DNA from 3 places in the Paenibacillus sp. CAA11 genome. Region 1 is predicted to be linked to each of the others. Evidence: riboswitches for the same ligand, from Rfam matches in the RefSeq annotation. Region 1 holds a riboswitch; each other region holds the start of a gene.

Region 1 (10,430 bases):
TGGCACAATTCCGGTCAACAAGCACTCCTTTTGTAGGGGAAAGCTGGTTTAAGGATCTGGTCGCAGAGTTAATGGAGATCAGCCCTGAATTCAGGCAATGGTGGCCGAGCTATGATATTTCGGGTACACCAATCGGTAAGAAAATGATCAATCATCCGCGTGTTGGAACCATGGTTATGGAACATATCACTTTTCGAGTTTACGATGCCCCCGAACTAAAGCTAACTGTTTATCGCCCTCTTGAAGAGAATGATACTGTACAGAAAATGATCCGATTACTGAACGAATAGGAGGCTGCCGGCATTGGCCGGAGCCCCAACCTATTAAGCCATCTGTTCCGCGCACTATAGTGATTGCTTAAGCATAAGGTTAGCGACTCGCTGTGATTAGGGGAAGTAGCAGTCCCCCTTAATGTTAGCGGGCATTTTTTTGCAATTTTTGTTATTCCGAGCATTTTATTCAGAAAGTGGTGCAAAGAGATCAAAATTTGCCCTTAATCACGTAAAATAATACCGCTGTTTGAAAGCGCCATCTTGGTATGCTTATAAGCAGGAAAATACTTGTTAAGCGAAAGGAAGAGGCTGATGGGTCCTGAAAAGGAATATCAAAAAATTGCCCAGGATGTTATTAAAGGGCTGGGTGGAAAAGACAATATCATTTCGATGGCACATTGCGCCACACGTCTCAGATTGATTGTAAAGGATCGGGACATTATTGATGATGAATTTATTGAGAGCGTAGACAAAGCCAAAGGCGTGTTTTTTACCTCTGGACAATATCAAATTATTTTTGGAACCGGTATCGTCAATAGAGTCTATGATGCGATGGTCGCTGAGGATGTCTCTTCGACATCAAAGGCAGATTTGAAAGAAAAGGCCTCCGAGCAAGATGATAATTTCCTCAAACGAATGATTCGGGTGTTCGGTGACATATTCGTACCCATTATTCCCGCATTGGTAGCAACTGGATTATTCATGGGTCTCAGAGGCTTGATTACTCAGCCGCATATTCTTGGATGGTTCGGACTTACTCCGGACAGCATTTCTGCTAATTTCTTAATGTTCACTCAAATTTTGACCGATACTGCTTTTGGTTTCCTGCCTGTCCTGGTATGCTGGTCGACCTTCCGGGTATTTGGCGGATCACCGCTGCTCGGGATTCTGATCGGCTTAATGCTAGTCAGTCCTTCCCTGCCAACCTCCTGGGATGTTGCCCAGAAAGCTCAGGACCCGCTGATGTTTCTCGGATTTATTAAAGTAGCCGGCTATCAGGGATCGGTGCTGCCTGCGTTTATTATCGGTATAGTCGGAGCCTTGCTGGAGAAAAGGATTCGGAAAATCGTTCCCGCTGCGCTCGATCTAATTTTGACGCCGTTCCTGACTTTGCTGGTCTCCTTAGTGCTTGGACTATTCGTAATCGGCCCTGTGTTCCATGAGGTTGAGGTTCTAATCTTGGAAGCAGTCACATGGATTCTGAAGCTGCCGTTCGGAATTGGCGGATTCATCTATGGAGGTATTAACCAAATTATTGTTGTAACTGGGCTGCATCATGCCTTGAACTTAATTGAAATTCAAATGCTGAGTGATACCGGATGGAATATGGTCAATGCGATCAGTTCCGGTTCAATCGCTGCACAAGCAGGAGCTGCACTGGCTGTAGGTCTGAAGGCTAAAAGTCTTAAAACCAAGTCCATTGCCTATCCTTCTTCTCTGTCTGCGCTGCTCGGTATTACGGAACCGGCCGTTTTCGGCGTAAATATTCGTTACGGCAAGCCGTTTCTAATGGCCTTGATCGGTGGTGCGATCGCCGGATTCATTGCTCGGATTTTTGATGTTCAGGCAACAGGTATGTCGATTACAGTCATTCCGGGTATGCTGCTGTATCTGAACTCGCAGATTATTCCATACATTGCAGTCTGCGCTATCGGATTTGGGGTAGCATTCGCGCTCACCTGGTTGTTTGGTTTCAAAGAAAAAGCTGCTAATTCTAAATAAATAATAAATAACAGGTGGAGAGAACCATGCATATCAATTTGCTGCTTGAGAAGTTGGACAGCCTTACTGTTGAAGAAAAAATTGGTCAGCTGGTTCAGTTGACCGGTGATTTTTTTGAAAAAGATCTGGATACGGTGGTCACGGGACCGCTGAAAAAACTTGGACTTCATTCTGATTATAATGTGTATAACACGGGTTCCATCCTCAACGTGACGGATCCAAAGAGAATTATCCGGCTGCAAACGGATTATCTGGAACAATCCAATCATAAAGTACCACTGCTGTTCATGGCGGACATCATCTACGGGTACCGAACGATCTTCCCGATCCCGCTTGCACAGGCATGTAGCTGGAACTTTAAAGAGATTGAGCAGGCGGCTTCAATTTCGGCCCGTGAATGTTATGACGAAGGCATACATGTTACCTTCTCCCCTATGGTGGATATCGTTAGAGATCCCCGCTGGGGCCGGGTGATGGAATCCCCCGGAGAGGATACACTGCTGGCCAAGAAATATGCGGAAAGCACAGTACATGGGCTCCAGGGCAAGCAGCCGGGAAGCGTTCCCCAAGATAAAATCGCTGCTTGTGTCAAGCACTTTGCCGCCTACGGAGCGCCTGTAGCCGGACGGGAATATAACGCCGTGGACATGTCGGAGCATATGCTGCGTGAATATTATTTACCGGGTTATCAAGCTGCAATTGATGCTGGGGCCAAGCTTGTTATGACGGCTTTTAATACGCTGAATGGCATTCCCGCTACAGGTAACGAATGGCTGAATCGGGATCTCCTCAGACAGGAGATGAAATTTGATGGGGTTTTGATCTCTGATTACGCTGCTGTTGAAGAATTAATCATGCATGGTTACGCAGAAGACGCAGCGACTGCCGCTAAGCTGGCCTTGATGGCAGGTGTTGACATTGATATGAAGACAGCTGTGTATGCCAACCAACTGGAAAGCGTGATATCTGGTAACGAGCACTTGGAACAGCTCCTGAATGACGCCGTGTACCGAGTTCTAAAGCTGAAGAACGATCTGGGATTGTTTGAAGATCCGTTCCGCGGTTTAAAAGCTACTCTTCAGCAGGGAACCCGCATTTTGTCAGATGAGCATAAGACGGCTGCACGGTCCCTGGCAGAGCAGTCCATCGTTCTGCTGAAGAATGAACAGGATCTGCTGCCGTTATCGAAGAAAACCAAGATCTCTTTGATTGGTCCATACGCAGAGGAACACTCCACACTCGGTATGTGGGCAATCAAGGGAGACGAAGCGGACACGGTAACTTTGAAAGAGGGGCTGTTAAAGCATATAGATTCAGACCAAATGTCTGTATGCAGAGGCGCGCACCTGCTGCCTGATCATGCGCGGGAACCCCTCGGGAAGTATGTGGACAAGCTGCCTGTTGAAACGGTCAATGAGGACATTCTGTTACAGGAAGCAATCCGTCATGCTAACGAATCGGATGTTGTGGTTCTGGCCTTGGGAGAAAGCATCTATCAGAGCGGTGAGGGCGGTTCACGCACGAATCCAACACTGCCGGAGACGCAAGCGAAGCTGCTCCATGAATTGAGCCAATTGGGTAAAAAGCTTGTTGTGATCGTATATAGCGGACGTCCTTTAATTCTTACAGAGGTTGCGAAACAAGCCGACGCCCTCATTCAGGCCTGGTATCCGGGAACGATGGGCGGGGAAGCGCTGGCGAATATCCTTTACGGTACGGTTAATCCGTCCGGTAAGCTGGCAATGACCTTTCCGCGCAGTGTTGGACAAATTCCGGTCTATTACAATGAGCTCAATTCTGGACGGCCAAACTTGCCGGAAAACGGCGCTTACCGGTTTGCATCCAGGTATATAGATGAAGCAAACGAACCGCTGTACCCGTTCGGGTATGGAAAGTCTTACACTACATTCGATTGCAGCTTGCTTTCCGTCAGTCGGAAGGAAATCGGCCCGGATGAGTCTGTGGATATCGAAGTATCCGTGTCTAATACAGGAAGGTTCGACGGAAAAGAAACGATCCAGCTGTACATCCGCGATCGGTTTGCGAGCGTGACGAGGCCGGTAAAGGTGTTGACCGATTTCCGGCAGATCTTCTTGCGGAGCGGCGAAACGGGAACAGTACAATTTTCCATTCGTGAAGATATGCTCAGATTCTATGGAAGCAGTATGAAATACCAGAGCGAGCTGGGTGACTTTGAAGTTTATATTGGCACAAGTTCACAGGAAACTCCGCTTCATTTCAGCTTCTCCTTACGGTCGGAGGAACAATCATGATCATGAGCAAAAGTGAAGCTTATCAGCTGAAGTATCATATTACTCCGCCGCAGGGTCTGCTGAATGACCCAAATGGGCTGGCCTACTTTCAAGACCAATATCATGTATTCTATCAATGGAATCCCTATGGCACAGAACACAAAAACAAAAGCTGGGGGCATGTTGTGTCGAGTGATCTGGTAAACTGGCGGAGGAAAAAAGCTGCGCTGGTACCTTCGGAACCGTACGACAAAGACGGTATCTATTCCGGCGGGAGCATCGTTCATGACGGGAAGCTGTACCTGTTCTATACTGGCAATGTGATCCGGGACGATGGAAGCAGAGAAAGCTATCAATGCGCGGCGGTTTCTGAAGATGGAGAGCAGTTCCGAAAGCTTGGTCCGTTGTTCGAACATCCTCCCGGCTACACGAGACATGTCCGCGATCCGAAAGTATGGCAGGACAGTGAGGGGAACTGGTGGCTGATCGTAGGCGCACAGCGGGAAGATCTTACGGGAGATGCGCTTGTCTACAAGTCTGAAGACTTGATCAACTGGTCGTGGGAGGGATCCTTCCTTGAACAGGAGCATTCCTTTGGGTATATGTGGGAATGCCCGGATGTGATGCGGTTTCCGGAAAATGATGTCTTTGTATTTTCTCCTCAAGGGTTGCCGGAGGAAGGCGACAAATATAGAAATCCGAATCAATCAGGTTATATAGTGGGCCGCATTTCAGAGACCGGACAATTTCTTGGCGAGCTGTCCGGATTCAACGAACTCGATCGGGGATTTGATTTTTATGCTCCTCAATCATTCAAGATTAACAATCGAATCATCATGTTCGGATGGATGAGCGCTATGACTGAAGAATCAGAACAAGCCGTTCCAACGATCCGGGAAGGCTGGGTTCATACACTAACCCTTCCCAGAGAAATGGTTCTGAAAGATGGTGTGCTGCATCAGCAACCGTTACGTGAGCTGCAACTGTTAAGACAAGATGGAGTGCATGGAGAAATTCACAGCAGAGGTCAATGGACCCTGCCTTCCCTGGCAGCGGAAGTTGTCATGAGGTTTAACAATCAATCGGCAAGCTTCCGAATTGTAATCAGAAACGCCGTTCTAGTTGACTTTGATCATGAGCAGAACAGCCTGACAGTATGGAGAACCAACTGGTTAACGAACCAGAAGGAACACCGCAGAGTTGTGCTCCGTCATCCACTTGCAGAATTGCAAATGTTTATGGAAAGTTCCAGTATAGAGCTTTTTGTGAATCAAGGGGAGGAAGTGTTCTCTTTGCGATATTTCTTGGAGGATACCACTGAGCGAAGCATGCGCTTTGAGTCTGACAGCAGTGAAGTAGTCTTTAGCATGTATCCATTGCAAAGAAGTATAGATTAGGGAGGGGATTCGGATGTTCCAATGGGGAAAAAACAAAAAGGCATTAGATTCACTGGAGATTACAGCTCCAATTCCTGGGAGAGTGGTAGAGCTAACACAAGTGCCTGATCCCGCGTTTGCCGGAGGTCATATGGGCGAAGGCGTGGCTATAGAACCTACGGAAGGTAAGGTATACGCTCCATTTGACGGAAAAATTGCTTATATTATAGATAAAAGCAATCACGCCGTCATTATTGAGCACAAAAGTGGCATCCAGGTTCTGATTCATGTTGGCATCGAAACGGTGTCACTAAAAGGAGAGGGGTTCACAGCGCATGTGAGTACCGGTTCCAAGGTAAGAGAGGGACAATTGCTGCTCGAGTTCAATATCGACACTATCAAGGCAGCGGGCCTGTCAGTGATTAGCCCAGTAATTGTTCCGGATGGGCTGGAATCTGGTGGACGTGTAGAGATACATAACAGTCAGAAACCCAGCGGTTCTAAGGAGCCAATCATGACGGTGCATTTACAGTCATAATCAGATAGTGCTTGTACTATAGAGGCTTTCCTTGGAATGTACAAGCCATTCAGAGAAGGCAGTGATCCGCTTATGCAGAAAGCTGCCTTCTTTTTTGTTGTTCCTTCATTTTAATACGATGTTGCTTGATTACGCATTTTGCTATAGATATAGTAATAGATAAAGAAACAGGGTATAGTTTCAAGGAAACACGCAGGTTCATTGTTCATGGCTTGTTAACGGGGTGTTAAAATGAAAAAGATGTATGAACATATTGAAATAGATCGAAAAAAACTGATAAACCTTTTTATTTTTCAAGCCAGCAATACAGAGAGAGTTATTCCGATGCATTTTCACAGCAATATGGAGCTGATTTACTGTATTAGCGGAAGCCTGCGAGTATGGCATGAAGGGAAAGTAACCACTTTGACGGATCAGGATTTGTTGTTCATTAACAGCAATGTCCCTCACTCGACTCAAAGTCTTACGGAGAACCGTGTGCTTGTGCTGCATTTTTCGGAATCCTTTTTTGCCGGCGAACAGATTATCATTCAGTTGAACACATCTGAAGGACAGCTGGAAGAGTCGATCCTCTCCAACCTGAGAGCGTTGCTAATGGAAATATATAACCTGCAAATATCTACAGGAACCTATGACTATATTCTGGCCCAGAGCCGGGTCATTGAGCTCAAATATTGGTTGGTGCAACATTTTGGCCAGATAGCCGAGATTACATCCGCTACCAGCAGTGCCAAACAGCAAAAAATTCAAGATATTTTGGATTTTATAAAAGAGCACTATACTGAAAATATTAGCTTGGCTGAAACAGCTCGCACATGCGGTTATTCCAAGGCTTATTTGTCCCGGATGTTTCATGAATACACTGGCCAGACATTTATGGAATACAAGCAGATCCTTTGCCTGGAAAAGGCGATCGAGCTGCTGGATACAACGAACAAATCGCTTACTGAGATTTCCTATGAGACCGGGTTCCCTAACGTGAAGTCCTTTAGAAAAGCATTTAAGGAAGTCATGGGGAAAACGCCCTATGAATACAAAAAGTCCAACTGAATAGCTGACTGATTACCGAATAAGCCTCCATGACAGATTCACCGATACAGAATTTCAAATTAAGGCTTTCGCCATATTCATTCTCTGGATCGAAATCAAGTGTCCACGAAATATTGTACAGCATCCCCCTGGTAAGAAACATAACTACCCTTCTGAATTCTGCAACCCTTCCTCATGAAAGCGCTCAACAAAATTCGGCGTACTTCCCAAAAACCATCGCTCATCTTCTCGAATCAGCTCTTTACGCTTCGTTTGAGCTTGCATTTGCAAATAGGTCTCATTTATAAAAAATTTCATAAAACAATAATTTTCTAATTGCAATATAAATTATTACATATTAAAATGAATTTGTTGAAAATTTCGTGAAATTTTTCAGATTGTAAATTTACAATTTATTATAGAGGTGATCTGTTATGGCAACATTAGCAAAAGTTCAGGATTTGAAGCAGTCTCTTTCGAAGGAGCATCACACGCTCACTCATTTTGTTGAACACGCACTTGCTTCGATTGAGAACCTGGTGGAAGAGCATCGGGAATACAATGCCGCGCAAGCTTTGTACGGAGAGAAGATTAAAGGCTCTGAGGTGACCGTATTTCGTGAGACTGTGGCCAAAGTAAAGGAAGCGCTGCTGCAAACTTTGGAGAAGACTGCGGAAGACCTTAATCATAAAGGCGATAAACATTGGAGCAGCCATTTCAAGGATGGCGTTGAATAATCTGAAGGATAACTTTAATTCATAGATTCATATAACATGAATATAGGCATAGACCGCAGAAATGCGGTCTTTTTTTGCTATACCTAAGATATTTTTCGACATAAAAATACAAAATCCCAGGGGAGTGTATTGTAAAGTAAGCTCATTATGGTAATATAATACATAGATATATTATACTATAGTCATTTTTTGAAATAGTCCGGTAGTCCAAAATATACAATTTATATTTACATAATTGGCAATATTATTATTTATTTATCTATAAAAGGCAAACCCGTCGGAAGGCGGTGACGCAAAGCTTTAGGGGCTTACATGCAAAATTGTTGCATCAGCCAGCCAGCTGCCGAGTCCTTGGGCGTAACCATGTTTGTAACTCTCCTTGGCGGCGGGTTATTTTTTTTATGTTAATGTGAAGAACGGCAATGCGAGAATGGGGGGATCCTATGTCTCCGGGAAATATAATTGAGGCTGACAAGCCGTTAAATAATTTGGAATATTGGAGGCACCGTCTTCAAAGCACAGAGACCCAGGATAGCCTTGTAAATGATCTTCCAGTGCCAGCTTTATCATCAGATCCAGGCTATGAAATAACCGAAGGCTCGATAATTAAGGCCTATTCGCTCGGCGGGCAGCGCCTGCTGGCCATGTCAGCAGAACACCGTTTGGCAGCATGCTGCACGGCTTTGGGTCTTGTGCTTCAGCGTTACTACGGAAGCCATGCCGTGTGGCTGGCAGCCATCACCACTCAGCCTGATCAAGTGATCCCACTGGAGCTTCAATTCGGCTTGAACTGGCCGCTGGGGTTTGCCTTCGAGCAGATGAAGGACAGCATAGATCAGGAAGGCCAGCGAGCTATAGCACCGCAGGAATTTGTTAATTTGTCCGCTTCTCTTGGAAAGGACTTGCCGATTCGGGCTGCCCTAGGACTCAAACTAACGAAGTCAACGAAGGAGAGAGTCCAAGAGTCAGGATGTGAGCTTCTGCTTAATGTCAAATTCGCCGAAGGTGGAATTCAAGTAGAAGCCTTGTTCCGAAGCGATCGCTATCACCGGGTTATGGTGGACCGGCTGATCTGCCATTTGGATCATATGCTGGAGGCTGGTCTTCAAACTCCGATGACGCCGATTAGCGCTGTTGAGATGTTAACTTCCGAGGAGAAGCGGCAGCTTGACACCAAATTCAGTGCCTCATCTCCGCCGGAGCTGCCGGGGGCGACGCTGCTTACTTTATTGAATGATCAGGCTGAGCAGACGCCGGGGCATTCTGCTGTCGTTCATGGGACAGAGAAGCTGACATACACTCAGTTAGACCATGCCGTAAAACGCTTAGCAGAAGTGATCACCGGGTATGGGATCGGCAGAGGTGATCTCGTTGCACTTCAGGTTATACCTCATCTGCTTCTGCTGCCCCTTATGTTAGGGATACTGGCCGCCGGGGCCGCTTATATTCCCATCCCACTGTCATTCACTGCGAAGCAGGCGCAGCATGTGATTAAGAATAGCAGAGCTAAGCTTCTGCTGCTCCTAAAGCCTGATGACCGCTTAGAGGCGACTCAGATTCCAACCCTTCATGCAGCGGAGGCTCTACAGAAGCCGGCTGCTGTTTGTGCTCCTGCTAAAAGCCCGGCCGCTTTTGACAGAGCCTGTGTGCTGTACAGTTTCGATACAGAGGGGGTGGCGAAAAGGAGGGTTTATGATCATCGTACGCTGGTCCAGCTTGCTTCCTGGCATCGGCAGCATTTTGAACTGAGTCCCGATGACCGTGGGGTAATTGTTGAGCAGTGGGAGACAGGCATTCCTAGCTGGAGCTACCCCGCTTATTTGGCCTCAGGGGCAACCCTTCATATCGTGTCTGAAGAACTGGCGAAGGATGCAGAAGGGCTGTATCATTATTTTGATGAACATGCAATCACCTGTACTTTGATTCCCCCGGAGCTCAGCATTCCTATCATGAAGTTAGAGAATCGCTCGCTTCGTGCACTGCTTACCTGGGGACTATGCGGCAGCTTGCCGGGCAGCCTGCCTCCGTATAGAGTGTATGCTGGCTACAGCCTGGCGCAGAGCGGAGGGATCGCAGGCATACAGCTGATATCCAGGGAAGAGGAGCGCTTCCCGCGCATCAAGCCTATTGCAGGTGTGCAGTGGGCCATTCTGGATTCATGCGGCCACCTACAGCCTGCCTTCATTCCGGGAGAATTAATGATCCTAGGTAAGGAATTCGAATGGGAAGACGAAGACAAGGAGAGGGAGGCAGATACAGATGTTTTTATGAATGATCCCTGGAATTGGAGACCTCAGAGAAAGAGTTACAGAACAGGCAGGCAGGCCCGCTGGCTGCCGGATGGAACGGTCCAGCTGCTAAGGACAAGAGACCGCAAATAGAAAGATCTAGCATCAAGTTGTTACAGGAGGACAAGTACAATGTTTGAGATTACATACAATGAACAGAGCAACCAGATTACTTGCGCAATCCGAAGCATCACCATGGAAGAAGTAATTCATTAC
Region 2 (10,430 bases), 1.3 Mb from region 1:
GGAGCCGGGATTCTCGTGCTGGAGTCGCTTACCCATGCCCTTAACAGGGGGGCTGTTATTTTGGCCGAGGTGTGCGGTTATGGAGCCAGCTCGGATGCCTATCACATGGTAGCCACTCATCCGGAAGGAAGAGGAGCAGCACAAGCTATGAAGGCAGCACTTGCGGAAGCTCACTTGTCTCCAGACCAAATTGATGTCATTAGTGCACATGCGACCAGTACCGAGGTGGGGGACAAATCGGAAACGCTAGCCATTAAGGCTGTATTTGGCGACCACGCTTATCGCATTCCTGTCACAGCAAACAAGTCTATGACCGGACATATGCTGGGTGCAGCAGGAGGGGCAGAGGCGGTTGCGCTGGTAAAGACTCTTCAGGAGGGGGTCATTCCGCCTACCATTAACCAGGAAACCGCTGATCCCGATTGTGACTTAGATGTTGTACCTAATACCGCACGCTCGGCATCCGTTCAGCTTGGTATGTCCAATTCTTTTGGCTTTGGCGGTCATAATGCCGTAATTATTCTTAGGAAATTCAGCGATTAAGCAGCCTTGGAAATTCACCTTGCCATAGATGAATTAGACAACCTGACTGACTCATAAGATGAACACGAATAAGTGACAGTGAGGTGTACTATGAAATTCAAGGTTCCTGTGGCTGATGAATTTAAAGTTTATGTCATTGAGATGTACTCAATAAAATCATTTGTTTTGGTAGAGATGATTATAGGGACACTGCTCTTTAATTTGTGGATGCGGATTTTTGACAATGCACTCTTTGCGGGGACAAGCGGCTGGTTAAGTACAGAAGGGCTTAAGAGGCTGGAGGGTCTGGTGCTTGTGAAAAAGCCGTAGCTATATAGAACGAACTAAAGAAATGAACGTTATAGGACAGTATTAGGCCGTGATAACAGAAGATTCAATGTAAAACTCTTTAGTTCAATCTATATAGGGGGAAATCTACAAAGTGAATTCAATTATTATTCAATGCTGTTGACTAAAGTTGTAGGCCCAAAGTTTACTTTGGGCTTTTTTATATAGTTAAATTTTTTAATTTGTAAATTATTTACTACAAATATCGACACCATTTGTTGTAAGCTATGCTTAAACCATACGACAATGGCAAACCCGCCGAAAGACGGGGACGCAAAGCTATAGGGCCTTCAATGAGGATGGCAGCCAGCTATCGAAAGGGGATTTTTTATGAGAAAATGGAGTTCTTTATTTGTAGCATTATTGGTAACATTGGCCGTTCTTGTACAGACGAAAGACGTATCAGCCAAGGAACATTCCTGGTTAGATATAACTAAGCTAGATCAAGGAGTTATAGAGGTTACATATAAGGCTCCCACAACAAACAGCTACAGAGTCATGATTTCAAAGAGCAATATAACCTATAACTATCAGCTTGCTTCAAATGGACAAGTTCATAGCTTTCCACTTCAGTTCGGAAATGGAGACTATAAGGTGTCTCTGCTGGAACAGGTGTCGGGTAATAAATACAAAGTGCTGGATTATGTAACTGTTCAGCTCAATTTGGCGGATTCCAAGATCGTGTATCTCAATTCAATTGAGAAAGTGAAGTGGAATGAGAATAGTAAGGCAGCTCTTAAAGCCAAGGAGTTAACCAAGAATCTGAAGAGTGATGAAGATAAAGTGAAGGCGATCTATGCCTATATTACAAAGAACATCAAATATGATACTAAATTGGCTAAAATTCAAACTCCAGATTATACACCAGACCCGGATCAAGTATTAACTTCTCAATCTGCAACCTGTTATGGATATTCCTCTTTGTTTGCTGCTATGCTGCGAAGTGTAGATATTCCGGCCAAGCTTGTAACAGGTTCATCGGCATATGTTACAGAGTATCATGCGTGGAATGAGGTTTTTCTGAATGGCAAGTGGAATCTTATAGATACTACTGTAGATGCGGGGTTAAAGTATACTAAAAACAAAGCCATGATTAAGGAATCCTCTAAATACAAAACTGCTAAGTATTATTAATTTTTTACGGATCAAAGCTCGTTCTGCTGAATGCGGAATGGGCTTTTTTTAATATGCAAGGCAAGAAATATATGGATATTGTTCAGATTTTGTCTATTCGCTCTAGGTAATATAGAAAAGTATGAATTAAATCATAGAGAAAGGAGCTAATATATGTATTTGAGAGTTGGGGAGGTACGGTATTCATGAAGAAAAAACTGAGCATAGGCGTGGTGGGGCTACTGCTTCTAGTTCAGGTGCTTCAGGGTCTGGGAATGTTGACGGCTGCTTATGCCAAGGAAGTCACCGACAATCTGATCACCAATGTTGCACTTACTGCCAAAGACGGATCCGGAAATACCGTCACAGATGCAGTCTACGAGCAGGGAGCAAGTGTTCAGCTGGACTTCGACTGGAAGCTTGACAATGGACATGATTACACCCAGGGGGACACATTTACCTTTGATTTGCTGCCCGCAGATAAATTCGTCATGTTCAATAATGTCGAGGGTGACTTGGTCATCAATGGAAGTGATAATGTAGGTGCTTTCGTGGTAGACAAAGATACCCGCAAGGTAACGATGACCTTTAATGAGTTTATTAGCAACTATGATGAGGTCCATGGGAAGCTGACCGTGAATGCGAGATTTGATAAACAAAAAATAACGGGCAGCTCCAAGCAGGTGATCAAATTCCCGACCCAAGGGGGAGAACAAGAGATCCCGGTTGAGTTCAAACCCAATGTGGATACAACCATAGATAAGACAGGTTCACCTGATAAGAGGCTGAACGGTCAGAACATCAGCTGGGTCATAAATTTGAATAAGAAGCTGGAGACGATTGAGAACGCTGTTCTTACCGATCCGATTCCAGACGGACTAGAATTGAATCAAGGAACGATCGAGCTGTATCATTTGGATGTGAATCTTGATGGTTCCGTCGTCGCTGGAGGCCAGGTCGATGCTTCTAAATACAGCATCGTGAAGACACAAGATGGCAAGGACTTTCAAATAAAGTTCAGTGACTCTTCTATCAATCAAGCCTATCAGCTCCGCTATACAACGAAAATCACTAGCGGTACAAACTTCACCAACACAGCAATCTTGAGCGGGACGAATTATCAAGATGCTACAGCAAGTGCAACTGTTGGAATTAAGTATGGGGATCTGCTGAAGAAGAAGGCGGTTAATTATGATCCTGTTCATCAAACCATAGATTGGGAGATTAACTATAACTTCGGGGAGCAGGCGATTCCTCAGCAAAAAGCACTACTGAGTGATGCTTTCACAAATACAGATACACAAAGCCTTGAAGAACTCGCAGTTTACGAGGTAACCTTCGATTCGTCCGGGAATATGATTCAGGGAAGCAAAGTCAGCAATTATACATTAACAGATAATCATCAGGGCGGATTTGAGCTTCAGTTCAACTCGGACATTACATCCGCTTATGTGATCAAATACCGTACGAAAGTTAGCGTACCTGTATACGAAGATGCTACGGTAACGAATAAAGTCACTTCTGATGGACAAGAATCTTGGGATGATCAAGGGATTATTCAGCTTTTTGGCAAGAAGACAAATGGAAATGTCGATTATGTCAACAAGACTGTGGACTGGAAAATTACACTTAATGGAAATCGCCTTCCTGTAAATTCAGTCGTTATTGAAGATGCATTTCCAAATGGCGGCCTTGAGCTGATTCCAGATTCACTTCAGATTGATGGTCAGCCTGTGGTTAGCGGCGGGGATTATGAAATCAATTACAAAGGTACCCCGGCAGATCATAAGCTTGGTTTTGAACTGAAGTTTAACAAACCTATCGCTACGCAATTCACGATTACCTACACAACAAAATTTAACACCGACTGGGTGACTGGCTCGGGCAAATCCATGCCAAACCACGCAGCGATCCGTTGGAAAGATAGCGGCGGAACAGATCACTCTATAACCGCAGTTAGCACGTTTGACCCCAATTCTTATACCAAGAATAACGGATATAAGCTGGGTTCCTATAATCCGAAGAATAAAGAAATTACATGGACACTAGGTGTTAACTATAATCTGAAGCAGATTAGCAAGCCTCAGGTTGTTGATACACTGCTTCAAGATCAGAAGCTCGATGAAAGTTCTCTTGAAGTTCACAAAATGAATATTGATGCGTCTTCAGGGAAGGTGTCTTCCGGGGATATTATACCTGCATCAGAATACAGCTTAAAGTATGACGAGCAGAGCAATGTCATGACTGTCTCATTTAACAAAGAGATTAACGAAGGCTATATTCTTACCTTCAAGACGAGCATGGATGGGAACCTCATTGACCGTAAGATCGAGAATCAAGCTGTTCTTATGGATGGCACGAAGCAAGTTTCAGAGAATTTGAAAGCTTCCGTTACAGTTCCGCATGGCGGGGAGTATGTTACCAAAACAGGTAAGCAAGCCGGCGAGTTGATCAATTGGAGTATTGTGATCAATGAGGGACAGAGCCACGTAGCTCAGGCAAAAATTATTGATACGCCTACGAGCAACCAGGTGCTGCTGCCTGAAAGCTATCATTTATATTCAACCAAGGTTGATGATAAAGGTAATGTTATTAAGAGTGACGAGCTACTACGGGACACAGACTATTCCATTGTTTCGGGAACAAATGATCAAGGGGAAGCAATCTTTACCTTGAGCTTCAATAAGGATATTGATGAAGCGTATATTCTAGAATATCAGTCCCTAATTAAAGCAAATGATGGGGAGAAGGTCACCAACAAGGTTAAATTTGAAGGAAACAACATCAAGACAGTTACCAGTGAAACCTCTGAAGAAGTCATCGTGGGCGTAACCTCAGGGTCTGGTACCGGAAGCGGAAAAAGAGGAGAATTAACAGTTACTAAGACCGATAAAGAGGATCCGGGTCTCTTCTTGCAAGGCGCTGTATTTGAGCTCTACCGCAACATGGCTAACGGATCGTCTATTTTGGTAGACACGCAAACTACCGACGAATATGGGAAAGCGGTCTTCACCAAGCTGCTGGTAGGGAATTATAAGCTTAAAGAAATTACTGCACCACGGGGGTACCAGGTTCTCCCAACAGAATATCCGATTACCATTAGTTCAAGTGATTTGAATCCGGCGGTTACTGTAGAAAATCAAAAAACACCTACAGAGCCTTCTCCTGGGCCAACAGATCCGAATCCAACACCTGTAGATCCGAACCCAACACCGGTGAACCCGAATCCTACACCTGTAGACCCAAGTCCAACACCGGTAAATCCAAATCCAACACCAAGTCCAACTATACCCACACAGCCTGGGCCTGCGCCTACACCAGTAACTCCAGAGCCAACACCTGTACCGGTAACACCGGAACCAACAACGCCAATTCTGGTGCCGGGGGATCAGATTCTGGAGCCAACGCCAACTAAACCGGATGCACAGCCTGCTGAAGATCCTGATCTTGTGGATCTTAATGATGACACACCAACCGGCGGAATTAGTGATTCGCCAGATGATCATGACAAGGGTGGCGATACGTCTAGCAAGCCTATGCTTCCAAAGACGGGCGAAGAGAGCTACTTCATGATTCAATTATTGGGGATTACTTTGATTATGCTGGGGATTGCTGGAGCAGTTATTTTCAAGAAAAGCAAAATAAGCAAAAACGCAAAATAACCTCTTTAAATGCCAAAAAGCCTGCTGAAATATCAGCAGGCTTTTTAGATCTATTAATTCAATACTACGTTCGGTTTAGGCTTCTTCTCAGACACCAGCTTTGCTTTAACAATAAGCCGGTGCGTTGGATTAATCAGGGGATCACAAGTAATTAGGGTAATAATTCTTTCTCGCGCATCGCCCTCCAGAACGGATACTTCTGTTGGTTCAACAATGGTAATGTTATATACTTCATAGACCTGATCCGTTTGGTCTTTTAGCCGGAGCTCAACACGGTCACCAATCTCTAATTCGTTCAGGCGGTTGAATAACCTCCCTTGGGTATGGGCTCTATGAGCAGCAATCGCTGCATTCCCATTCCCCCCTAATGGAGCAGTTTCACTGAGATGAGCGGCAGCATATTTCATGTTTTGTTTGGTTGCTCCCTCTAGAATTGGCAGCTTGACATTAATTTTGTCAATAAGAATCATACCAACTGCTTGATTCGGCAAGTTGGTGTTGTTATTGGAAGTAGGGCGGCTTGCTTCTTCAGCATCTCCTGAGAGATTCAAGATTTGATTCAGCTTCGCAAATCCGGATTCGAGCAGCTGCTTATTTTGTCCTTCTAACCCGGGAGAAGCTTCCTCTTCCAGCTGTGCCATTAACAGTCTTTGCTCGAAATCGTAGTACAGCTCCCTTCCTTTCGGGAAGAGGAAGAGGCATATACCCAGAATAATAACTACAAATGATAATTTTCTTATCATTCTTGTTGACCACACCCTTTGCTTAGGCAGATTGCAGAATTTCTATCGTTAAGAATCATTGTAATCAATGTACATGTACAAAAACTAAACAAAAAACCGGGCTGGTTAGGCCCGGAATTCTGTTAACATCCCAGCGTCTTGGGACGAATTCCACTTGTAATACCATTGCAGTATAAATTCAGGAAGCGGAATCTCCAGTTCTGCGGAATACATCTGTTCAATGTGCTGATAGTGTTCTTGTACAGCCATTCTGTCGCCCGCAGAAGCATAAGCTTGCAGAAGACCCAAATGCCCATCCTCATAATAAGGATGGAATTGTGTGATTCGTTTGTACATTGTAATGGCCTCTGCAAGCATATCGTGATTAGAATAAAAATCCGCAAGCATCGCTGCATGATGGAGCCATACTGTGCGAAGACGATGCCGTTCACTTTCCGCCCAGAAATAATCATGCTCTGCAAGATAATCCCCGGTATACAGGTCGGAAATCTGCCGGTGGTCCGTGATATTCAACTTAGTTACGGCGCCAAGCGCTCTGATTCCGCCTTCAAGCATATCTACGTCCACCTGAACTTGGTTGGTATTCAGCATATAGCCTTCTCCGCCGCTCACATTGCTGATGGTGATCTCCAAGTCTGCTTGCTTCAGACATTGACGGATATGATATATGGTTGTGTACAGATATGTAGATGCTTTTTTGAATTCATGGTCGGGCCAGAACTCTTGAATTAAAGTATCTTTATTGACAAAGCGGTTACGGTGATGCAAAAGATAAGCAAACAGTTCTTGTGCCTTTGTGGTTCTCCAGCGGAAGGGGAGAGTACGTTCATGATGTCCGTGACTGCGATGCACCATCTCAGGTCTTAAAGATTGAAAACAACAGATTTTCTTCTCTAATGCGCCTGTCTGCTGCTCATCAGAAGATAAAAGTCTATCGGTAATTCGGTTAACCGTTTTGGTCAATCTATTCATTTGGACAGGCTTAAGAACGTAGTCTAAGGCATTCATTTCAAAGGCATCGATGGCATAACGGTCATAGCCGGTTACAAATACAATATGAGAGCTCGGACTCACCTGCTGTATGAATTCAGCTGTCTGCATTCCGTTCATCTCCGGCATGACGATATCAAGAAAGATAATATCCGGCTTGAGCACGCCGGCAGCTTCGATGGCTGGAAGGGGCTCCGTGTAAGAGCCCACAATCTCAAACTCACTGACCTTATTCAGCAATTTGCTTAATTGCTTCAGAGCCAGAATCTCATCATCGATTAAAATAGCCTTGATCATGTAAATCCCACCAGTCTATTATCCTTAAGTTACGAAGTTAATATAAGCATAGCACAACTTAAGCTAGCGTATTGGAATATTAAAAGAAATATGTGTTCCTTGGCCGATGTGGCTCGTTATAGTAAGCCCCTGTCCATATCTTTGCTTAAGCCGCCGATCTGTATTTAGTATTCCGATGCCTCTGCGTCCGTTGGAAGAGGGGGCTAGCAGTTCGGCAACTTTACCTTCTTCCATTCCGATCCCATCATCGATTACCGAGAATGAGACGAAATTGGAATGCTGAGTTATGTGAAGACTAACTTTCCCGCCTTTAGACCGGCTTAATACACCATGTCTCACCGCATTCTCAACCAGAGGCTGTATACTTAGGGGCGGCAGCAGCATCTGAAGGTTCACTTCAGGATCTATGCTGATCTGAACCTGAAGTCGATTTTCAAACCGCTCATGCTCAATATACAGATATGATTTTACCAGATCCAGCTCATGTTCGAGCGGAACTAAGGGCATTTCATTCCAATAATCGAAGCTAATTTTAAGATAGGTACTGAATGCATCGATCATGGAGCTCATTCTATCCGTATCAATATCACTTAATGCGGTAATGGAATTTAAGGTGTTGAACAAGAAATGAGGCTGAATTTGTGCCTGCAGATAGGCTGCCTCAAGTCTTAAACGCTTTTCGGTAGAACGCTTTAAATCCGTCATTGCCTTAACCCTGTACTGAAGTTCAAGTGAGTCTACAGGCTTCGTAATGTAATCATTGGCTCCCGCAAGGAAACCGGTATAAATGTCCTCAGGCAGAGACCGAGCTGTTAGCAGCAGAATGGGCAGCTCGGAGATGGAGTATCTCTCACGAACAGCACGGGCAAGCTCATATCCGGACATTTGACTCATCATAACATCGGCGATGAGAAGATCCCATGGGCGATAATCAAGGATCTCTAATGCTTCTGCACCGCTGCCTACCTTGACCACGTTATATTTTTCTGGAGAAAGAATATTCCCTAGAATTCTCAAATTGACGGGATCGTCGTCCACGGCCAATACATGTATTTTGTCTTCACCCGTTGAGTTATCTGCCATGGCAGCAGCTTGGTGTAAATCGTAAGCTTCAAGGGGGACGGTGGCAGCAGTTAACTCCTCATAAGTTGAATCTTTTGCCTCTTGATCAAGAGCAGCTTTCTGCTCGCCAGCAAGCGGCATGGAGAACGAGAATTTAGAGCCTTCTCCGGGTGACGATTGAAGCTTCAGCTGTCCGCCGTGCAGCTCCACAAGGTTGCGAACAATACTGAGACCAAGCCCTAGACCGCCGCGCGCTGCAGACGTTAGAGGATCTCCTTGCTCATAGGACTCAAAGATTCGATCCTGATAGTCTTTTGCGATGCCAATACCAGTATCCGAAATATGGATCCAAGCCCATTTCCCCTGAACACTCGCATGAATCGTAACGGACCCATGAGGTGTGAACTTAATTGCATTATGGACTAAGTTGAACAGGATCTGAACTAATCTTTGTTCATCAGCCTGGATCAATGGGAAGGTACTTGGAATTTCCAGATTTAATTGGACGGTCTGGGTTGGAATCGTATGGCGGAGCATTCCTACCACACCGTTTGCCACGGATGCAAGGCGAACAGTGCTGAGCTGAAGCCGAAGTCTATTCTCTCTCAGCTGGGCAAGATCTAGCAAGTCTTGAAGAAGCAATGACATTCGCTGGCCTACCTCACCGATAAGAGCTAAGTCGCTTTTACTTTCGTTTGTCAGCTTATTATTTTGGTTGTTTAGTACTGCCTGGGCAATATTAATCATCCCGTGCAGCGGTGTCCGGAGCTCATGGGAAGTATTTGTCAAAAATTCATCCTTCATCTTATTGCTCCGCTTTAGCCGCTCAGCCAGCTTGGCTGTTCGGTCAGCATTTAGGAAATAGTTCCTGAACCAGTACGCGCCAAGCCCCAAGAAACCAATCAGTAGGTCGAAAGGATAGTAACCTCCTTCAGCATAGTTTATATTTTTGAATAAACCCCAGAACATACTTGAAGCGATGCTGCTTGCAGCCAGCAGAAGCCAGATGGCGGAGCGGTCCTTGTTCATTACAAATCGAATGATGATGACTGGAATAGCTAAAGAGGCGGATAGGACTACAATTCCAAATATACCAATGGCTCTAGAATACATAGACCAACTAACAGGTGTTGCAATAACGAAAGCAATATATAACAAGGCTATGGTGTAGTAGCATCTGAAGAATGCCTGATGTTTCCGTTCAATTCTAAGCAAATCAGCTACTTTGAGCATGAGTGCAGATGTGGCAAGGCTTGTGACAAGTGCCAGTTTGATCGTCCCCGTGTAATTTAACGAGAGCAAGGATACTAGCAGCCGATCTTCATCCAGGGAAACTCCCACCGCAGCGAACAGCAACAGAATGATGAAATAGAAATATATCTTTTGTCTGCTGCTGAACCAATAGAGGATGCTCATATAAATTACATGTAATAGGAGAATAAGAATGGTTGCCAATTGTAAAGTAATACCGACCATTCTCTCTAAATTTATTGCTTGTGGCGACCCGAACTTAATGGATTGCCCAATACCGCCTTTCATAAAATTATCAAAGTTAGCAACTTGAAGAACAAGGTCGAGTTCCCGTTCTGCAGCCGGGACATCAATCATATACACTCTGCTGCTGGGAGTATATTGAGCCTTACTTGTGGCTGGTTCACCGACGGTTAGCAATAGCTTTCCGTTCGCGTATACT
Region 3 (10,430 bases), 300 kb from region 1:
CTTCTAAATATGAGACATTGCAGCGTTCAGGTGAGAGGGCTGCTGACTCGGGAGGAGCTGGACCGCTACAATGCCTTAATGGAGGTTGGCTCATTTCTGGAATCAGTACAGCGCTATGATTTAGCCTATCATGTTCAGAAGGAAGTGGACATTCTGATTCTTCCGGCGATTGAACGGCTCAAGGAGAAGAGCCGGGACCGGGACCGGGCAACCGCCGAATACCTGGAGTCACTGAGGCTGCTGGATAAGGAAGAGGCGGAATAAAGAAAAGGTGCCTTGCGGCAGCGGTGAAACCGTGCCAGGCACCTTTTTGTGTACAAAATATTTTTTAGCAATTAAATCTTAAGCATTTCCTCAAAGCCTTCCACGGTAAGCAGATTACCTACATAGAAGGAACCGAATTCGCCGTAGCGTGCGCTGACTTCATCGAAGCGCATCTCATAGATCAGCTTCTTGAACTGAAGCGCGTCATCGGCAAACAGGGTTACGCCCCATTCCCAATCGTCGAATCCGACAGATCCGGTTATGATCTGCTTCACTTTGCCGGCATAGCTTCTGCCAATCAGCCCATGGCTGCGCATAAGCGCACGGCGCTCATCCATAGAGAGCATGTACCAATTGTCGGCAAGCTCCCGCTTCTTGTTCATAGGATAGAAGCAGATGTGCTTGGACTTTGGCATAATCGGCTTCAGGCGGGCAACAATATCCGGGTTCTGATAAGGGTCTCCTCCGTTGCCGCCAAGATAGTTGCTTAGCTCTACTATACTGACATAAGAGTATGCCTTGGTTGTATATTTGGCGAAGGTTGTTTTGTTGAAAGCGTTCTCGACGGCGTTCAGTTCCTCAAGCGTTTCCCGCAGGTGAACCATCACAAAGTCCGCTTTCTGCCCAACGATGGAATACACGGCCGTGCTTCCAGTTTTGGCTTCTTCGATATTCTGCCATTCCTGCATGAAGACGTGCAGCTCATCAAGGGCAACAGCCCGCTCCTCATCATCTGCAGCCTTCCATGCGTTCCAATCCATGGCCCGGAAGTCATGAAGTGCATACCAACCATCCAGAGTTAATGCTGCCTCGTTCATGTAATCACTCCTCAATGTATATGTTACATTGTAGCGCAACTGAAGAGGGGGGAGCAAACGGGTTCATCATATCTTCATAAAATTTAAACTATTCCTTCTGACCCAGCTTCCACTTCTGAAATTCGAGAAACTCCTTAAACTCTTGCTTGCTGATTCCAGAGTTCATGGCTTCTTTGACAAGGCTTGACCACTCCGGGTCCAAGGGCTCGTCTTCAGGAAGCTCACCATAAAGCAGGAAGGCAACGGAAGTTCCCAAGGCTGAAGCAATCTTCTCCATGAATTGAATAGAGGGATTCGACTGGATATTGCGCTCCACATTGCTCAAATAGGATTTGGCAACGCCTGACTTCTCGGCCAGCTCCGATAGAGAGCAGCCTTCTGCCATACGAATTCGCTGAATACGCTGTCCTAAATTTTCTGTCACGTTGAAGACGCCTCTCTCGATCGTTTTTTACGTCATTATATCAGAATAGGGGCTATCAACATAGCCGAATCCCATATGTAAAAAGGGAAAGAGACCCTCTGCTAGGAGAAGATCTCTTTTCATAGCTGCCACGGCTGCAGCCTGTGATTATTTTTGTTCGCCTTTGCCTTGTTTGGCTTCAAATTTCCAAGTGAGCTGTAGGGCGTCTCCTTGGAATTGATTCTGATCGGCGTTGTTATCGACAAATTCGAATTCAACGGTCAGGAGGTCGGAAGTGCCTGCTTTAAGACCGCCACGTTCCTCCAGCCAAGGAACAAATACTTTGTTCTCCACGGCGTCTGGAGTCAGCTTTTTCAGTTCGGCCAGTGTTGTGCTGTAAATTACACGGTCCCCTTTATCGGCATTAACCAGGAAGTTAACGCGGATATGGTTGCCGAAATCATCGGTATTCTCAGGAGCCCCGGCGCGGTTGGTGACCGTATAATCTGTGCTCAGGAGAACGCGGCCGATATCCAGGGTTCCGTTGTTGACGAGCTTGAAGTTGCGTACGGCTTTATCTCCAGGCTTGATATTGCTGACATTAATGATGGTAGTTGGAGAGGCGCTCAAATCCAGGGTGCCGGAAGCGAAGGTGCCTGAAGTTTCTGTTGTGGAACTGAAATAAGCGTATGTACCTCCACCGACCAAAGTGAATCCAAGCGCAGCTGTTGCAACTCCAAGAGCCAAAGTTTTCTTGATACCCATACCGATAAATTCCTCCTCAAATTTTCCCTCTTACGGGTGTTTTATTTATATATGATCCCTGGCAGTCTAAGCGCCAGAGAGGATCATCCATCATACAGAGTCCGCTGGACTCTGGCCAGAAGGCTCACGCTTCTCAATCGTGGATAGAGCCCTCCAGCAGGAAACAAACGAGTAGATAATTAGTAAAATGCCCGGGATGACAAGCAGCACGACACTGCCTGCTTTGGAGCTGGCAAAGCTCATGGCATAACCTACATAGGGAAGGGTGAAGCCGTTATATTCTCCAATCACACTGCCCGAAGGCACGGCTTCAAGGTCAGGAGCATCGTTGTGATCTCCCTTGGTCCGGTACATGACCTGCTGTGACTGACCATTCTTCACGACTTCAATAATCCGGTGAGTGACCAGCTTGTCATGCGAGCGGAAGGTAATAATATCCCCCTCTTGGAATCGGGTCATGTCACCGCCGGGTTTGACGGCGATAATCGAGCCTGTCCGGATTCCCGGCTCCATAGAACCGGAGAGCACGGTCTTAATCTGGAGTCCGAAGAAGCTGGGCTGGCCTCCGCTCGCTCTGGAGAAGATGACAGATACGGCCATAAGCATGAACAATAGCAGAAGCACTGAACTTAACAGGGTGCTGACGATTTTGCGAATTCGCATTTTGGCGTTCTCCTTCATTTCTGGAATATTGAACCCTTCTATGCCTTAGGAGCCGGCTCGGATTTTAAATCGGGAGCGGGAGTATTCGCATCTGGTCCAGGTTCAAATACGGGCCCGAGCGGCTCAGGGGCATCCGCCTCTTCAGCCTCTGGACGTTCTGGTGCAATCTCAGTTGATGCATGTTCTTGAGGCGGCTTCCCAACCTGTGCAGAGTCATCTGATGGCGCAGTTTCAGCGGCGTCAGAAGGAAGGGGAGGAGTAGCCAGGTCCTCCTTGGGCTTGTCTTGTTTGGCTTCTTCCTCTTTGAGCTCCTCTTTATTCAGCTCATCCTGTTTGGCCTTTTCCTCGGCTTCACGCTGAGCTCTCTCAGCCTCTTGTTTAGCTTTCTCGGCTTCCAGGCGCAATCTCTCCTCTTCGAGCCGGGCCTTCTCAGCCGCAATTGCGGATTGCAGACTGTTCATTCGGGCATCAAGCTCGTTAAGTGCAGAGGATATACTGCTGCGGGCAAGTTCAAACCTTTGGTTCAAATTTTCAAAATGAGCGGAGAGCTGCGAACTTAGCTGCACAGACGAATTTGGTGCTTCCAGCTGTCTGAGAGCCTGTGTCAGTGGGCTGTCCGGATCGGCCAGCGGTTCTGCGAAGCGGTCAGGGCCTGTGGGCTGCGGGCTGCTATAAGCTTGAACCGCTTGCAGATATGCAAGGATGGACTGCAGGGAGCTCCGCTGTGAATCCGGCAGCACTTGGTCAGACTGCAGACGCGCAGAGATATCTTGAAGGAGAGTGTTCTGTTTAATCTCGGTACAGTTCGATGCATTGTCTGCAGCGGCTTCGTACAGGCGGTTTAGCAGCTCGTTAGCTTCCGAGGCTTTGACGTTCAGCTGTTCCCAGATCGTCTGATTAGCCGCGAACCTGGCGTTCACCTCCGAAAGCTGGCCGGCAAGCTGAACCTGCTCCACAGACAGCGCTGATACGGCAGCCTCCAGGTCCTGAAGCGACATCCCATGGGTGACTTGGAAGGAGGTGAACCTGCCTTCGCCCAGATCCATGGGGGATTGCAGACTGCTGCGAAGTGATTCGGCCTCCATGAGTGTTGTCTCCAGCTGTTTAAGCAGCTGTATGACATCGCTAGGGAAGACCCGACAGACCGAGATTTCCCCCTGCTGCTCCTTAAGCTCGTTATACTCGCCATAGGTACTTCCGATCTGGTGAGATAATCCTATTAGAATAGCGGACAAGACAAATCCAGACTGGAGAGAACGCACCACGGCTTGTCTGCTTCGCTCCCGCTCTCTTCTACGGTTAAAAGCTTTTCTGGTCTGGCGCAGAATGGTCATCCTTTCGTTCTTTATTAAGAATAATCTCTGGTAACAATATAATCACTTCTCCCCTAAAAATAAAAGGCGGAAAAAACCTTGTTTGTTCTTAATTATGAACAATATACTAATAAATACTCTGAATATCTAGTATTATCTCTCTATTTTATCCTTTATTAAGAACATAAAATAGATATTCTTATTTCATCTTTAGTTCTTTATAAATTACAATTTAGGAGGGAGGTAGGATTGCTCCTAATCTATAAAAACAGATGATTTTTCCTCATGATATTTTTAGGTTCCGGGACGAATAACGACAAACTTTTTGGAGAGGGCGCGTTATAATGAAGGTAATGATAGTCAATGAGCACTAATGTCCTCATAAAGATTGACCAGAGAAAAGGTAAACCTGCTGAAAGGCAGGGGCACAAAGTCACAGGTCTAAGGTAGCGATACTAGGATGGCTGGACTGCCTGGGGACCAAAAAAATGCTTAGGAGGAGAGTTTTTTTGGACAAGTCCGCCCAGGTTGTAAACCTAACGAACAATTTAAACCTTCAGCATGATTTAGATGAAGAATGGGTCATTCTGCTGCTGAAGGCGAAGCGGGCTGGAATTCCCGCTGAGGAAGTTAGAAGATTTCTGATCAAAGAAGCAAAGACGCTAACGGAAATAAGTTAAGGCATGCTGCTCCCTGCTTAAAGTGTAAGGAACATGGCTTCAACCGTTCCCTCGCACTTTAGGCGGGGGCTTTTTTTATACAGCACGGCCTTTTTCCGGCAGACTGCTTTCTCCTTTTCGTTCCCGTATGGTTAAGCTATACTGAATAAAACGAGATGATAATGAGGGTACTTGTATATGACAACTATTGGTGCAAAAATACGCCAGCTTCGCAAGCAGCAGGGACTGACGCAGACCGCTCTCGCCGGTACGCATATGACCAAAAGCATGCTGAGCCAAATTGAGAATGGCCGTGCCCTTCCATCGATGAGAAGCCTACAGTATCTTGCGGAACGTTTAGGTCAGGATGCCGGCTACTTTCTTGAAGAGGACGGCAGGTTGGTCACTGAGCTTGTAGCTAAGGCGGAGCGGGAATATAAGAAGAAGGCTTATGCCAAGATCATTCGCCTGGTCCAGAGCGAGGCGCCGGCTAAGCTCCCGATGACCGTGGATGCAGCGCGCTTGATGATCCTCTACGCCAATGCTTGCTTCCATACGTCCAAGGAAGGCGGGGAGAGCGCGATCGGCAAAGCCGTTGAAATTTATGAGCGGTTCGGATTGTACATTGAAAGCGCGAAAGCCAAGTATACGAAATATGCCCATTTGTTTATACAGGAGAAGTACGTTCCTTGCCTTGAGCTCATTAACGAGGTGAGAGCACAGTATGCCTCCAAGCGGATTGACAAGGACACTTTATTTGAAATTGATCTGTATTATGCGGAGGCTATTACGCTCTCAGCCCTCGGCCAGTATGAGCAGAGCAAGCAGTCGATGCTTGCCGCAATCGAATTATCCAAGGAGAAGCGTGTCTACTATATGACGGGTGACTTTTACCGGATTCTAGCGGGGAATATGCTGCTGTTTGACCGTCTGGAGGACTGCTGGCATTACCTCGCCAAGGCCCGCCAATTTGCAGAGTTCACTGAGAACCCGGTCCAGCTTGGTCTGCTAGAGCTCTCTGAGGCGAGAGCGGCTAACCGGGAGCATCGCTATGCGGAGGCCATGGATTATATCGTTAAGTGCGCCCAGCATTTAGATAAGAAGAATGGAAGCTATTATGTCCACAAAGGAATCGCTCATTACGGCTTAGGTCAGGAAGACCTTGCACTAGAGGCCTTTGCCGAAGTAACTCCACCAGAAGGATCATATGGATCTTATCATCCGCTTGACCGTTCGGAGATTTATGCAGCGGATGCTTATGCGGCGCGGATTCATGCCAGCCGGGGAGAGGATCAGCTTGCTAAGGAGCTGGCAGCCAAAGCTTATATGCGGGTTCATTCTTTTCCCGAGTCGCCTTTCCGCAAGTTCATTCTAGCCACCTATGAGGAAGTTAATAGATTGTGAGATTTGTTGAAAAGATAAGTGAGGAAGCCTCCGCTCTAAGAACGGGGGCTATTCTTTGCGTTTTTTGCTAATATTTATCGATTCAAGGCGATTTCTTTTGTGATAGAATAGAGTTCAACGCCGTTTGAAGAGGAGCGATGATTCATGCGCATGAACAACCTGCTGCACTATACTGAAAATCACCGTTACTGCGTATATCGCGACTTCTGTCTGGGTCCTGTGGATCACCGGATGCTGAGTCTGATCTATCAGCCCATGGTCGGTGGATTTGCTATCTCGTTCTATCAGCTGTTGTTCCAACAGGTTCCCCTCGAGCAGGTCGGATATTCAAAACCTGAGCAGCAGCGGAAGCTGTTCCTGACTCTCGGGGTGGATCCGAGTGAGAAGGGGCGCAGATATCTTATAGAGCAGACCTCGAAGCTGGAAGCTGTGGGGCTTCTGCAAAGCAGCAGAATTTACCTGCCGGAGACAGACGATTATGTCTATGAGTATGAGCTGCAGCCACCGCTTCCCCCAACCCAGTTCTTTAAGACACAGCACTTGACCTTGCTGCTTAGAGATAAGCTGGGCAAGTTTGCCGTGCTGTCTCTTCAGGAGCAGCTTTGGAGCAAGGAACCGCAGGAATGGAGTCAGACCCTGATGAACAAGGAGAATCTGTCCGTTCCTTTCTATGATATTTTTGAACTGAATACCCATGCGATTGACTATGAATTGGAACAAGCGATTGCCGAGGTGCAGATATCCCGGCAGCCTGAACTTCGCCAGTTGGAGGAGGAAGGCTTCAATTATTCCGATATTATTTTGCGTTTTCCAAGGGATTCAGTGAACCGGGCTCAGGTCGAATCGTTCCGCTATGATGCTGAGAAGCTGGGCGCGGTTAATTACGTTGCCCGTAAATATAATTTGTCAGTGCAGGACCTATGCCGGCTGCTGGATGAGGACGGCATCTTCGGACCGGATGGCAGTCTTCTCATTGATGAGCTGCAGCACCGGGCGAATTTGCATTTCCGTCAGGGTAAGCGTCGCGAGGAAGAGCGCCAGGCACTCGGCGGCAAGGTCGTCTCTTTGCGCCAAGGCAGCGATTTGATGGCCGCAGGCGAGTCGCCGCCTGAAGAGCATGCCGTACAGATGGAGTACTATGTGGAGGTGCCTCCGCAGCTTCAAGGCAAATGTGATGTGCATCAGTATAATATGATGCTTCGCAATGAGCCGCATACAAGGCTGTTGCCGAAGTTCTTCCCAGGCTCGGTGCCGGACAGTTTGCTCGATATCTTCGAGAAGATCGACCTCAATTATAAGCTGCCAGCCGAAGTTATTAACGTGCTGATTCATTATTTGATGATGCTGCTGACGACTGGCGGCGAGCAGAGAATTAACCGTAAGTTTGTAGAATCTATTGCCTCGAATATGCTGCTTAAGCAGGTTACTACATATGAGAAGGCGGTTGTATATATACGTGAGCAAGGCAAAGTCAAGAAGAGCGGTGAGCCGGGCAGTACTCCTCCAGCGGCAGGCGGGCGAGGCAAGTCCTATGCCCGCAGCGGGAAGGTGAAGCCGGATATTCCCATCGTACAAAGCACGAACACCGGAGAAGAGGGAGTGTCGGAGGAGGAGTTTGCCGAGCTGATTAAGATGGCCCAGCAAATGCAGACCGGCCACAGCAAGGGCTCTTAGAGGCCGGCTCCCGATAACGTATAAGAAATTTAGGGAGGAGAAGGCCATATGGAATCCATGGGAGAACTGCTGCAGCAGATGAAGCGAAGTCCCGAGTTCCGGGACCGCTCCCAGCGAATTATGAATGAGCTGCTGAGTGATCCGCTGATTCTGAAGCTGCTGGACGAGCATCCCGAACTGGATAAGCAGCAGCTCACCCTTCACTTGGGCAAGCTGTTCCAATACGTCAAAGAAAGCAAAAATTGTGATGCGTGCCCTGGCTTGGAGAACTGCCCTAATGACTTCCAAGGGCATTACACCAAGCTATCCGTTGAGAACGTCATTGGCCCGCCGCAGCTGTTTCAGCGTCAGGTTCCTTGTGCCAAGCAGCTGGCCTATGAGCGGAATATCCAGGTCCAGAAGCGAATCCGCAGCTTCTATGTGGATGAGCGGGCCTTGCAGGAAGGCTATGATGCTGTTGAGATCGCGGCCAAGGACAGTGCCCGTGCCCCGGCCGTAGCGCGGGTGTTCCGTTATATTAACGAGACGAAAGAGAACGGTCTTTCCAACCGAGGCTTGTATTTGGTAGGGCATTTTGGTACGGGCAAGACTTTCTTGATGTCTTACCTGCTGCATGAGCTGGCCAAATCCGGGTATACGGGGGTTATTGTCTATATGCCTGAATTTGTTGAGGACTTGAAGCTGATTATGCAGGACGGTCAGAAGCTCAAGGAAATGACGGAGACGATGAAGCAGGCGGACCTTCTCGTATTTGATGATATTGGTGCGGAGAACCTCAATCCATGGGTCCGGGACCATGTGATGGGTGCGATCCTGAACTACCGGATGAACCGCAGGCCAACGTTTTTCACCTCGAATTACGATTTAACGGCTTTGGAGAAGCATTTGAGCTTTACAAGCAAAGACGGAGAAGAAGCACACAAAGGCCAGCGGCTGATGGAACGCATCGCTCCCTTCGTAGATGTGGTTTCCGTGAATGGAAGCAATAAGCGCGGCAGCCGCGCAAGTGGAGATTGAGATTTAAGGTCCGCCCTTCGGCGGGCCTTTTTTACTTATTTTATTTATAGATGGGTCAATTCCGGTTAATAATAGGGTAGGTGCTTTAGGGGATGGTTTTAAGAATGAACCTGCTTCCCATTTCCTATTTGCTAAAAAAATGATATACTAAAGGCTGTACTGATTACAGTCAACCATATTTTAACTGTCTAAAGTTTGAGATCCTTTTTTCGGACCCCGACTTTATTTTAGGAGGAGATAAGCATGGCAATCGTTAACGTTTCAGATTCATCTTTCAAATCGGAAGTGGAAGGCCAAGGCACAGTCCTGGTTGATTTCTGGGCACCTTGGTGCGGTCCGTGCAAAATGCTGGCTCCAATCCTGGACGAATTGTCCTCTGAGGTTGATGTGAAGATTGCGAAGGTTAACGTGGACGAGAATCCGGAATCGGCTTCCCGCTTCGGCGTCATGAGCATTCCGACTTTGATCTTCTTTAAAGACGGCCAACCGGTCGATAAAGTAGTCGGGCTGAACTCCAAGGAATCGCTGAAGAGCTTGCTTGCTAAGCACCAATAATCGCTTCTTGGACATGGCCTAAAGAGAACAACGCCTCCGGTATCCCGGGGGCGTTTTCTTTATGAGCATGTGCCTATATAATTAGATAGGGAATTATAACTTCTTAGTTTATTCCATGCGGGGAGGAGTAGGTGGCATGGATTCTCATATAAATAAAATTGATGAGCAGGAGAAGGCGCTGGAGGCCATTCGGCACAAGCTTGCGCTTCTTCCGGATTTACCGGGATGCTATCTGATGAAGAACCGGGACGGCACCATTATTTACGTAGGAAAGGCCAAGATTCTTAAGAATCGGGTGCGTTCCTATTTTACAGGAAGTCATAACGGTAAGACCCAGCGGCTGGTCTCGGAAATTCGCGATTTCGAGTATATTGTAACGGCTAGCAACATGGAAGCTCTGATCTTGGAGTGTAACCTGATCAAGACGCATCAGCCCAGGTACAATATATTGCTCAAAGACGATAAGACTTTCCCTTATATTAAAATAACGAATGAGCCTCACCCAAGGCTGGAGGTAACTAGACGCATTCTTAAGGATAAGGCGAAGTATTTCGGTCCCTATCCGAATGCTTACGCTGCCCAGCAGACCAAGAAGCTGCTTGACCGGATGTATCCGCTGCGCAAGTGTAATGTAATGCCGAAGGAGGTCTGTCTTTACTATCATATGGGCCAGTGTCTGGCTCCATGTGTTCAAGAGGTGCCTAAGACTACCTATGAAGAAATTACGCAGGAGATCGCCAGCTTCCTGAGCGGGGGTCATGAGGAAATCAAGAAAGAGCTTCAGCGGAAAATGGAAGAAGCTGCGGAAGAGCTTTATTTCGAACGTGCTAAGGAACTGCGGGATCAGATTATAAATATCGAAGCTCTTATGGAGAAGCAGAAGATCACCATGGCG

Evidence for each region. A riboswitch is a leader RNA that binds a small molecule or an ion and turns the genes downstream of it on or off. The one in region 1 is predicted to bind cyclic di-GMP.
Region 2: it holds a riboswitch for cyclic di-GMP, as region 1 does, so the genes downstream of both, DCC85_RS10240 (transglutaminase-like domain-containing protein) here and DCC85_RS16395 (AMP-binding protein) in region 1, are expected to answer to the same signal.
Region 3: it holds a riboswitch for cyclic di-GMP, as region 1 does, so the genes downstream of both, DCC85_RS17800 (anti-repressor SinI family protein) here and DCC85_RS16395 (AMP-binding protein) in region 1, are expected to answer to the same signal.

What each region holds. Positions count from the first base shown of each region.
Region 1 covers NZ_CP028922.1:3,503,750-3,514,179, reverse strand. The annotation lists gene DCC85_RS16430 (helix-turn-helix transcriptional regulator) at 1-290, shown strand, start outside; gene DCC85_RS16425 (sucrose-specific PTS transporter subunit IIBC) at 585-1,994, shown strand; gene bglX (beta-glucosidase BglX) at 2,021-4,267, shown strand; gene DCC85_RS16415 (glycoside hydrolase family 32 protein) at 4,270-5,643, shown strand; gene DCC85_RS16410 (PTS sugar transporter subunit IIA) at 5,657-6,160, shown strand; gene DCC85_RS16405 (helix-turn-helix domain-containing protein) at 6,392-7,210, shown strand; gene DCC85_RS16400 (hypothetical protein) at 7,624-7,926, shown strand; cyclic di-GMP riboswitch class I at 8,184-8,274, shown strand; gene DCC85_RS16395 (AMP-binding protein) at 8,370-10,307, shown strand; gene DCC85_RS16390 (hypothetical protein) at 10,347-10,430, shown strand, end outside.
Region 2 covers NZ_CP028922.1:2,186,144-2,196,573, forward strand. The annotation lists gene fabF (beta-ketoacyl-ACP synthase II) at 1-543, shown strand, start outside; gene DCC85_RS10235 (hypothetical protein) at 634-852, shown strand; cyclic di-GMP riboswitch class I at 1,109-1,188, shown strand; gene DCC85_RS10240 (transglutaminase-like domain-containing protein) at 1,201-2,004, shown strand; gene DCC85_RS10245 (LPXTG cell wall anchor domain-containing protein) at 2,190-5,645, shown strand; gene DCC85_RS10250 (class D sortase) at 5,699-6,388, opposite strand; gene DCC85_RS10255 (response regulator) at 6,494-7,675, opposite strand; gene DCC85_RS10260 (hybrid sensor histidine kinase/response regulator) at 7,739-10,430, opposite strand, start outside.
Region 3 covers NZ_CP028922.1:3,807,417-3,817,846, reverse strand. The annotation lists gene DCC85_RS17835 (NAD(P)/FAD-dependent oxidoreductase) at 1-7, shown strand, start outside; gene DCC85_RS17830 (hypothetical protein) at 10-264, shown strand; gene hemQ (hydrogen peroxide-dependent heme synthase) at 336-1,082, opposite strand; gene DCC85_RS17820 (helix-turn-helix domain-containing protein) at 1,171-1,506, opposite strand; gene DCC85_RS17815 (TasA family protein) at 1,654-2,250, opposite strand; gene sipW (signal peptidase I SipW) at 2,341-2,913, opposite strand; gene DCC85_RS17805 (hypothetical protein) at 2,952-4,247, opposite strand; cyclic di-GMP riboswitch class I at 4,619-4,703, shown strand; gene DCC85_RS17800 (anti-repressor SinI family protein) at 4,736-4,906, shown strand; gene DCC85_RS17795 (helix-turn-helix domain-containing protein) at 5,084-6,289, shown strand; gene DCC85_RS17790 (replication initiation and membrane attachment family protein) at 6,434-7,963, shown strand; gene dnaI (primosomal protein DnaI) at 8,012-8,980, shown strand; gene trxA (thioredoxin) at 9,224-9,535, shown strand; gene uvrC (excinuclease ABC subunit UvrC) at 9,672-10,430, shown strand, end outside.